DNA from 3 places in the Janthinobacterium rivuli genome. Region 3 is predicted to be linked to each of the others. Evidence: predicted binding sites of a transcription regulator. Region 3 holds the regulator's gene; each other region holds the start of a gene.

Region 1 (3,389 bases), 2.6 Mb from region 3:
GCACTACACGGTGCCCAGCCTGCCCCTGACGGGCATGCTGCCCATCTGGCTGGCCGATCCCCTGTTCCGCCTGATCCGCCCGCTGGCCTTCGCCTCGCACGCCGTGCCCCTGAACCGCGTGCGCCGCCGCCATGGCCTGCCATCCTTGGGCAGCGACTTGCGGCGCATCTATACGGATGCCGACCGCACCTTGTACGCGGATATTCCGCAACTGTTTCCGCCGCAAGCCATGCCGGCCACGCACGACTACCTGGGCGCCGTCATCTGGGCGCCGCCGCTTGATTTGCCCGACTGGTGGCAGCGCCCGGAACTGAGCAGCGGACGGCCCATCATCTACGTCACCCTGGGCAGCTCCGGCCAGGGGCAATTGCTGCCACGCGTGCTGCGCGCGCTGGCGCCCCTGCCCGTCACCGTACTGGCGGCCACGGCCGGCACCATCCGCGTCGACGCCGTGCCGCCGAATGCCTATGTCGCGCCCTTTCTGCCCGGCGACGCGGCCGCCCGGCGCGCCAGCCTGGTGATCTGCAACGGCGGCAGCCCCACCAGCCAGCAGGCGCTGACGGCGGGCGTGCCCGTCATCGGCATCGCCGGCAACCTTGATCAATTCCTCAACATGCACGGCATCGCCGGGGCCGGTGCCGGCCTGCTGCTGCGCGCCGACCGCTTCCAGGAAACCGCCCTGCGCCATGCCGCCACGCGCATGCTCGACGATGGCCGAGCCAGGCTGGCGGCGCGCCAGCTGGCCACGGCCATGCGCAACTATGTGCCAGGGCAACGCTTGCTGCCCCATATGCACGCCCTGCTGGGCTCGTTGCCACCAGGCGGCCTGCCTTGACGGGCGGCGTCGGTTTTTCTTACAGAGCGTCCGACAACACCTGCAGAACGTCAACAAAAGCACGCCAAGTCCTTGATTTCAATAGAACCTCATGCGTTGGCATGGAAGTCGCTTAGATCTGGCCATGAGCACCTGCCGACAGGACTCAAGCAAGACTCCCAGACTCACTCAACCACGAGGTGAATACAATGAAACTCTCGAAACTGAAACTGCTCCCGGCCGCAGCGGCACTGGCCATGCTGTGCGCCGCCGGTAGCGCACAGGCGGGCGCCTACGGCTATTCCTACAACAACATCTTCGGCCTGGTGATCGCCGTGCCAACGGGCCAGATCACGGTGGCCAACAGCACCACCATCTCGCGCAGCACGGCCACCCTGAATGGCGTAAGCGTCATCAATGGCGGCTCCGGCTCGCTCGATGCCCCGCGCGCCAACGTCGGCGCGGTCACCAAGGGCGAGAATGACTTCACGCAGCAAGGCCCCACCAACACCTATTCGCGCGGCGATGCGCAGATCGTCAGCACGCAGTTCCCCTCGTTCCCGCCCGGCTCCACCTCCACCCAGGTGGTGAACGTGGCCGAAGCCCACCTCGCAGGCCCCGCCGGCACGGCCGATGCTTCCGGGCGCAACGGCTCGACCACGGGCTTTTCCGTCGATTTCATCGTCGGCTCACCCACGGCAACCTTGAGCTTTGACTTCCTGGCCTCGCCCTTCATGCAAGTCTTCCTGCAAAGCACGGTCGGCCAGCTATCCACCGCCACGGCCAACCTGGTCGTCACCTTCACCATCACGGATGCGACCGGTGCGACGGTGTTCAACTGGACGCCCGATGGCGCGATCGGCTCGGGCATCTTCGGCGGCACGGAAAACGCCGATGGCGCCAACCTGAACACCAGCCTGGCGACCAATTTCCTCACGCGCGGCAACCTGTTCACCTACGACCCTTCCGGCTGCGGCACGCCCACGGGCACCGGTGTCGGCACGGTGTGCGGCAGCAACTTCAGCTCCGTCAGCAATGCCTTGACTGCCGGCAACTACACGCTGACCCTGAATGCGGTGGAAAGCGTGGATCTGGTGAAACAGCAAGCGACACCGGAACCGGGCACCCTGGCCTTGCTGGGCCTGGGTCTGGCTGGCCTGGGCTATGCCCGCCGCCGCAAGGTTGCCGCCTGAACCAGGCAACAGGGGGGATTCACAGGCGAGGAGGCTCTCCTCGCCTTTTTTATGTGGCAAACCTGTCGGTTTTCCTTACAACGCGACCGATCAGGAGATGAGGATTTTCATGACTATATTTTCTTGCACCCGGCTGCCAACAGTCCTGTTAGCTTTTCTGCTGCTGGCCAGCAGCGGCACTGCCAGTGCCGCCGCCTACGGTTATTCGTACACCAGTGTCTTTGGCCTGGTCATCAGCAATCCCACCGGCTCCACCAGCTTGCTCAGCAATATCGACCTGTCGCGCACCACCGCCACGCTCAACGGCAGCAGTATCATCAATGGCGGCAGCAACGAGATCGACGCGCTGCAAGCGAAGCGCGGCGCCGTTACCAAGGGAGAAAACGACTTTACCCGGCAAGGCATGGGCAACGCCTCGTATGCGCGCGGCGAGGCGCAGATCGTCACTTCGCAAATTCCCCCTTTCCCACCGGGCTCGACCAGCACGCATACGGTGAATGCGGCGGAAACCTTTCTGACGGGCGGCGGCAGCGCCGACGCCTCGGGACGCAATGGCTCCAGCACCGCGATGACGGTCAATTTCGTCGTCGGCCAGCCTGGCGCAACCCTGGCCTTCGACTTCCAGGCCCTGCCCTTCATGCAGCTGTACCTGGACGCGCTGGCCGGGACGGGCTCGGCGGCCACCACCAACATGGCGCTGACATTTACCATCATCGATGAAAATGGCCAGATCGTCTTCAACTGGGCGCCCGACGGCAACCTCGGCTCCGGCATCCTGGGCGGCACCGAACTGGCCGATGCCGCCAACCTCAATACGGGTTACGCGCAAACGCCGCTCACCAGCGGCAGCATGTTCACCTACGACCCCAGCGGCTGCGGCGCGCCCACCGGCACGGGCATCGGCACGACCTGCGGCGGGCAGTACGGCGCCGTCACGGATAATCTGGCGGCGGGCAACTACACCCTCGTGTTGAACATGCTGAACAGTTCCGAACTGGCCTACGTGCCAGGCGTCACGCCAGTGGCGCTGCCCGGCACCTTGCCGCTATTGGCGGCTGGCCTGGCAGCGCTGGCTTGCCTGGCGCCACGACGCCGACGCAGACGCTGATGCTGGCGCGCGCCTCACTGCCCCGCCGTCGGCGCCACCAGCAAGTCCTGCAGCGGCCGGCGCAGCGAGCGCGCACTGGCGGCCGGCCCCGCGCCTATGCGTCCGAGAAACACGGCCCGGTCAAATGCCGCCGCCCCCAGCACGGCCTGGCATTGCACGGCCAGCTCCTGCGCCATTTCCTGCATGCCATCGGTGCGTGAAAAAGTGCGCCGTTCGCGCACATAGCGGGCAAAGATCAGCGGCGTCAGCTCCGGCTGCAACTGCAGGCCCAGCT
Region 2 (3,389 bases), 630 kb from region 3:
GCAGTGCAGGTAGCCGTGCTCGGTCGCCAGCTTGGCGGCGTGGCGCGAACGCACGCCGGAGCGGCACAGGAACAGCAGCACCTCGTCCTTGCCGGCCTGGGCGGCCAGCTGCGCGAGGAAATCGGGATTCGGCACGCCACCGGGATAGGTGGCCCACTGCACCGCACCATGCTGGGTATCGGCGATGTCGACCCGGCCCACCCAGTCGCGCTCGGCATTCGTGCGCACATCGATGAGCTTGACGGCGGGATCGCCCTGCAGCAGGTCATACGCTTCCTGCGGCGTGACGGCGCCGGCATACGGCGTACCTTCATTGGCCCGGCTGCGGGCGGTGGTCAGGATGTCGGCGGCGGTGGTCATGGCGTCCTCGATGAAAGTGGGCAGGTGTGGACGATTATAGTGCGCCGTCCGCGCCTCGCAAACGGAAAACCATGGTGCATCGCGTATGCACCACAACGAGGCATTTTTCAAGAATCGGCACAAAATGCACGATAATGGTGCGTTATTCGTTTTTTGCACTTGCTTAGTGCATTCTTGATTTGACGCAAACGCAGCAGGAAAATCGCGGGCAGGAAAACTTTCACTGGCAAGGCCGGGTTTTGACCTGGGCCGCCACATCCCATCAGAAGCTGGCATGGAATCTGCTATGATCCTTATGAGTTTTGGTGGCACGCAATGTTTGCTTCGCTTCATCAGCCCAGACGCACTAAGGTCGGCTCACCCCACATTCATTTAGGAGATACGCATGGCAATGACAGCCGCAGAAGTCTTGAAGATGGTAGAAGAAAACGAAGTCAAATTCGTTGATTTCCGCTTTGCTGATACCCGTGGTAAAGAGCAGCACGTGACGGTTCCCGTGTCGCACTTCGACATGGACAAATTCGAGTCGGGCCACGCCTTTGACGGTTCTTCGATCGCTGGCTGGAAAGGCATTGAAGCGTCCGACATGATCTTGCTGCCGGATCCAAACACGGCCAATATCGACCCGTTCATGGAAGAAACGACCCTGTTCATGCAGTGCGACGTGATCGAACCGTCGGACGGCAAGGGCTACGACCGCGACCCGCGCTCGATCGCGAAACGCGCCGAAGCCTATCTGAAATCGTCGGGCATGGGCGACACCGCCTACTTCGGCCCTGAGCCAGAATTCTTCATCTTCGACAGCGTGCGCTGGAAGATCGACATGTCGGGCTGCTTCGTCAAGATCGGTTCGGACGAAGGTTCGTGGTCGACCGGCAAGGACATCGAAGGCGGCAACAGCGGCCACCGTCCTACCGTCAAGGGCGGCTACTTCCCCGTGCCACCAGTGGACAGCTTCCAGGACATGCGTTCGGAAATGTGCCTGATTCTCGAGTCCTTGGGCATCCCGGTTGAGGTACATCATCACGAAGTGGCCGGCGCCGGCCAGAATGAAATCGGCACCAAGTTCTCGACCCTGGTCGAGCGCGCCGACTGGACGCAAAACCTGAAATACGTGGTGTGGAACGTGGCGCACAGCTATGGCAAGACCGCCACCTTCATGCCGAAACCTATCGTTGGCGACAACGGTTCGGGCATGCACGTGCATCAATCCGTATGGAAAGATGGCAAAAACCTGTTCGCTGGCGACGGCTATGCCGGCCTGTCCGATTTCGCCCTGTACTACATCGGCGGCATCATCAAGCACGCCAAGGCACTGAACGCGATCACCAACCCGGGCACCAACTCGTACAAGCGTCTGGTACCAGGCTACGAAGCACCAGTGAAACTGGCGTACTCGGCGAAAAACCGTTCCGCCTCGATCCGTATCCCGCACGTGGCCAATCCAAAAGGCCGCCGCGTCGAAGCGCGCTTCCCGGATCCACTGGCGAACCCGTACCTGTGCTTCGCCGCACTGCTGATGGCTGGCCTGGACGGCGTTGCCAACAAGATCCATCCGGGCGAAGCCGCCTCGAAAGATCTGTACCATCTGCCGCCAGAAGAAGACGCACTGATCCCGACCGTATGCGCTTCGCTGGAAGAAGCTCTGGATGCACTGGACAAGGACCGCGAGTTCCTGACCCGTGGCGGCGTGTTCAGCGATTCGATGATCGACGCTTACCTGGAACTGAAAATGCAGGACGTACAGCGCATGCGCATGACCACGCATCCTGCCGAGTTCGACATGTACTACTCGCTGTAATGGCGCCACGCCGGCAATGTGCCGGTAGTGAATAAAAAACGCGGGTGAGGCGATGGTCTCGCCCGCGTTTTTTTATGCAGTACCAATGCGGCGCCAGTACGGTGTTGTATAGTCGGCCAAGGATTGATACGGCACGAGCCGACAGGAGTGAAGATTGACCAAGCATTACAGAATGGCGCTGATGGCAGGATTGCTGGGCGCGGCGGCACAGGCGCACGGGCAGCTGTATGTCTGCGCCGATGCGCAAGGACACAAGACGTACACGGACAAGCGGGCTGGCGCGCATTGCCAGCTGCTCGATTTGCCGGGCGCCATGACGGAGCCGCCACGCAGGACGGCGCCGCTGGCCGGCGCGCCGGCCCGGCCCGCCACGCAGGCGGCGGCCACGGCTGCGCCTGCCGCTGGCGCGTTTCCCAAGGTCGATGGCGCCGAACAGCGCGCGCGCGACCTGGACCGGCGCCAGATCCTGCAGGACGAATTGCGCAGCGAAGAGCAGAAGCTGGCGGCGCAGCGGCTGGAATTCAATGCCGGCCAGCCCGAGCGCCAGGGCAATGAGCGTAACTATGCGAAATACCAGGAAAGAGTGGCGCAGTTGAAGGACAACATTGGCCGGACACAGCAGAACGTCGAGGCCCTGAAACGCGAGATCGCGAATATTCGGTAAAGCACATGACACTAGACAACCATTCCAGCCGTCCCGCCCACCTGGCCGGCCTTGATTTGCTGGCCTCGGCCGTGATCCTGCTCGATGGCGATGGCCGCATCAGCTATGCCAACGCGGCGGCGGAAAACTTGCTGGAAAGCTCATTGAAGGCCTTGTCGCGGCAAAAGCTGACGGCGCTGTTCTTGAATCCCGAGGAGCTGGCCGGCATTTGCGCGCAGGCGCTCGAACATAAATTTTCCGACTTGCGCCAGGATCTGAGCCTGGAGCGCCTGGGGCGCGAGCCGCTGCGCGTGCACAGCATCGTCAGCGCGCTCGACGCGCCGCGCGACGGCGTGCTGATCGAGCTGCGCGAAAACGTGCAGCAATTAAAACTCGACCGTGAGGAGCGCATCCTCGACCAGAGCCAGGTCAACAAGGAGCTGATCCGCAACCTGGCGCATGAAATCAAGAACCCGCTGGGCGGCATCCGCGGCGCGGCGCAGCTGCTGGAGCTGGAATTGCCGGCCCTGCACCTGAGCGAGCTGCGCGAATACACGCAAGTGATCATTAAGGAAGCGGACCGCC
Region 3 (3,389 bases):
TCGCTCATGGCAGGCAGGAAAGAAGTGAAAGTGCAAACATTCTAGCGCCTGCGCGGGGAAGATTGCGTTCAACAGGTCCAGGCGCAAAAAAGGGCGCAAGATGTGCGCCCTTAGTTGATCACAACTGCTGGAAGCGGGTGGCCTTAAACGGCGACGACGGCGTCTTCCTCGGAGTTGTCTGGCAGATGCTTGATCGCCTCTTTACCGTGCCCTTGCACTTTGGTTTTGTACTTCATCACTTGCCTGTCCAGCTTGTCGATCAGGGTATCGATTGCGGCATACAGGTCATGCGCCAGGCTTTCCACATAGACGGTTTTGCCACTCAGACGCAGGTTGACTTCAGCCTTTTGACGTTTTTCTTTCTCTTTGAGGTTATCCACGGTCAGAATCACGGCGATATCGATAACTTGATCGAAATGACGTTTCACACGCTCCAGCTTCGTTTGTACGTATTCACGGATGGCTGGTGTCACTTCGAGATGATGTCCGCTGATGGTGAGATTCATACACACTCCTAAAGATGATCGGGTTCGTGCGGTCCATCCTATCCGGCCCGCAGAGGAACCGAAAAAAACTTACAAACACTTACGCAGGCTCACTGGCGGAATTTTCAACGCTTCCCGGTATTTGGCAACAGTACGTCGCGCAATCACCATGCCTTGTTCCCCCAGCATGTCCGCAATCTTACTGTCGGATAAAGGATTTTTAGGGTCTTCTGCTCCTGTCAGTTGCACGATCAATGCCCGTATCGCCGTCGATGACGCTTCGCCCCCCGCTTCGGTGGCGACGTGGCTACCAAAGAAATATTTCAACTCGAACATGCCGTGCGGGGTCAGCATGTACTTTTGAGTTGTTACCCGCGAGATAGTACTCTCGTGTAAACCCAGTGTATCAGCTATTTCACGGAGCACAAGGGGGCGCATGGCAACGGCCCCATGCGAGAAAAAGTTCTTTTGTCTTTCTACTATCGCCTGTGCCACGCGCAGGATGGTGTCGAAACGCTGGCGCATATTCTTGATCAGCCACTTGGCTTCCTGCAACTGTGCGCCCATGGCGCCCTCGCCCTTGCCCTGCTTGAGCAGGTTGGCGTACATGGCGTTGACGCGCAGGCGCGGCATCACATCGTTGTTCAGGGTCACTTGCCAGCCATTGCGCGCGCGCTTGACGACGACGTCGGGCACCACGTAATCGGACACGTCCGAGGCGAACACGGCGCCCGGATGCGGATTGCACTGGCGAATCACCGTCTGCGCTTCGCGCAAGTCTTCCTCGTCGCAATCGAGGGCTTTTTTCAGCTTGTTGAAATCGCGCTGGGCAAACCAGGCCAGGTGCTTTTCCACGATGACGAGGGCCATGCGCCGCGTCACCATGGCGATGTGCGGCAAGCGCTTGATTTGCAGGGCCAGGCATTCGGACGCATTGCGCGCGCCCACGCCGGGCGGATCGAAACTTTGCAGCAGCGACAAGGCCGTGCGCATCTCGTCGGCGTCGATTTCCAGCTCTTCCGGCAGGCGCGCCAGGATGTCGTCGAGCGACTCTTCCAGGTAGCCATTGTCGTCGAGCGCGTCGATGATCAGCTCGACCAGCGCGCGGTCGCGCAATTCGAGCACCGTCACGCGCATCTGCTCCATCAGGTGTTCGCGCAGGGTGCAGTGATGGGCCTCCAGCTGCGGACGCGAATCTTCGTCGTCGGGCGCCTTGCCCCGGCTCGCCTCGCTCCAGTCGCTGTCGCCGCCCTCGGCTGCGGCCGGACTGTCGCCCGCCTCGCCATCAAAAGTTTCCGCTTCGGCCGGCGCGGCGGGCGCTTCCTGGCCTGGCGGCTGGGGCGGCGCTTCGGCCGGCGCCGCCGTGGAACTCAAGGCGCCATCGGACAGCAGGCGCAGCGAACGGTCGAGCGGATCGTCGAGGCGTTCGAGCAAGGGATTGTCCGTCAGCAGTTGCTCTAGCTCCTGGTGCAATTCCAGGGTAGACAATTGCAACAGGCGTATCGATTGCTGCAACTGCGGCGTCAGTGCCAGGTGCTGCGAAGTGCGCAGCTGCAATGATTGTTTCATTGGCTTACATGCGGAAGTGTTCGCCCAGATAGACCCGGCGTACCGACTCGTTCGCGATGATGTCGTCGGGGCGTCCCGACGCCAGCACCGAGCCCTGGTTGATGATGTAGGCACGGTCGCAGATACCCAGCGTCTCGCGCACATTATGATCGGTGATCAGCACGCCGATATTGCGCTCCTTCAAGAAACGCACGATGCGCTGGATCTCGATCACGGCGATCGGATCGACGCCGGCGAACGGCTCGTCGAGCAGCACGAAACGGGGATCGGTGGCCAGCGCGCGGGCGATTTCCACGCGGCGGCGCTCGCCGCCAGACAGGGACAGGGCCTGGTTCTCGCGCAGCTTTTCAATCTGCAAGTCGGCCAGCAATTTGTCCAGGCGCTCCTCGATCTCGGCCTTCTTCAAAGGACGGCCTTCGACGGTCTGGATTTCCAGCACGGCGCGGATATTGTCTTCCACCGTCAGCTTGCGGAAAACGGACGCTTCCTGCGGCAGGTAAGACAGGCCCATCTGCGCGCGGCGGTGAATCGGCAGGCTGGAAATGTCCACGCCGCTGATATCGATGCTGCCGCCGTCCGACGGCACCAGGCCGACGATCATGTAGAACGAGGTGGTCTTGCCGGCGCCGTTCGGGCCCAGCAAACCCACCACTTCGCCGCATTCGACTTGCAGCGAGACATCATGCACGACTTGCCGCTTGCCATAGGTTTTTTGCAGACCGCGAACGATCAGGGTGCTGCCGCAACGTGTATTTTCCATTATTTCTTTCCTGGCGCGGGCGTGGCCGGCGCTTTCTCCGCCGCCGGCGCCTTGGTCTTCGGCTGGATCACCATGCGCACGCTGCCGCCATCGGGCGTGCTGGTGCCGCTGTTGGAATTTTCCATCGCAAACACTTCCTTGCGGCTGTCATACGAGATGAAGGCGCCGTTGGCCACGTCGGTGACTTTCGTGCCTTCCAGGCGGGTCAGCTTGGCTCTGGAAAACAGTTTCACCACTTCCGTCTTGTTGTCGTATTCCACGCGCTCCGCTTCGCCTTCGACCCACAGGTCGCCCGCGCCATCGCGCTTCTGGCGGAAGGTGGCCAGCTTGCCGGGATCGGCCCAGAAGGTAATGAACTGGTAGCCTTGCGGATCTTCCGTGATCAGGGCCCGGCCCGCCTTCATGGTCAGGGTGCCTTTCACCAGCACGACGTCGCCCGTCAGGGTGCGCACCTGCTTGACGTCATCGACGTGGCCGCTGCGTGCCGTGATGACGGCTTCCTTCTCGGAATCGGCCTTCTCGGCATGCGCCACGCCCATGATGGCCAGGGAAAATACGGTCAACAGCAAGATCTT

Evidence for each region. The regulator sigma-54, encoded in region 3, starts transcription at its own class of promoters, with help from an activator protein. The targets are predictions, from matches to a motif close to TGGCANGNAANCTGCTTT.
Region 1: the regulator sigma-54 is predicted to act here: its motif matches at 933-950, upstream of P9875_RS20625 (EDSAP-1 family PEP-CTERM protein).
Region 2: the regulator sigma-54 is predicted to act here: its motif matches at 631-648, upstream of glnA (type I glutamate--ammonia ligase).

The regions. Positions count from the first base shown of each region.
Region 1 is NZ_CP121464.1:4,528,276-4,531,664, forward strand. It holds gene P9875_RS20620 (glycosyltransferase) at 1-835, shown strand, start outside; gene P9875_RS20625 (EDSAP-1 family PEP-CTERM protein) at 1,024-2,007, shown strand; gene P9875_RS20630 (EDSAP-1 family PEP-CTERM protein) at 2,117-3,115, shown strand; gene P9875_RS20635 (nitroreductase family protein) at 3,130-3,389, opposite strand, start outside.
Region 2 is NZ_CP121464.1:1,449,357-1,452,745, forward strand. It holds gene P9875_RS06585 (rhodanese-like domain-containing protein) at 1-360, opposite strand, end outside; gene glnA (type I glutamate--ammonia ligase) at 746-2,161, shown strand; gene P9875_RS06595 (DUF4124 domain-containing protein) at 2,343-2,825, shown strand; gene glnL (nitrogen regulation protein NR(II)) at 2,831-3,389, shown strand, end outside.
Region 3 is NZ_CP121464.1:816,943-820,331, reverse strand. It holds gene P9875_RS03670 (enoyl-CoA hydratase/isomerase family protein) at 1-8, opposite strand, end outside; gene hpf (ribosome hibernation-promoting factor, HPF/YfiA family) at 144-506, opposite strand; gene P9875_RS03660 (RNA polymerase factor sigma-54) at 576-2,054, opposite strand; gene lptB (LPS export ABC transporter ATP-binding protein) at 2,059-2,814, opposite strand; gene lptA (lipopolysaccharide transport periplasmic protein LptA) at 2,814-3,389, opposite strand, start outside.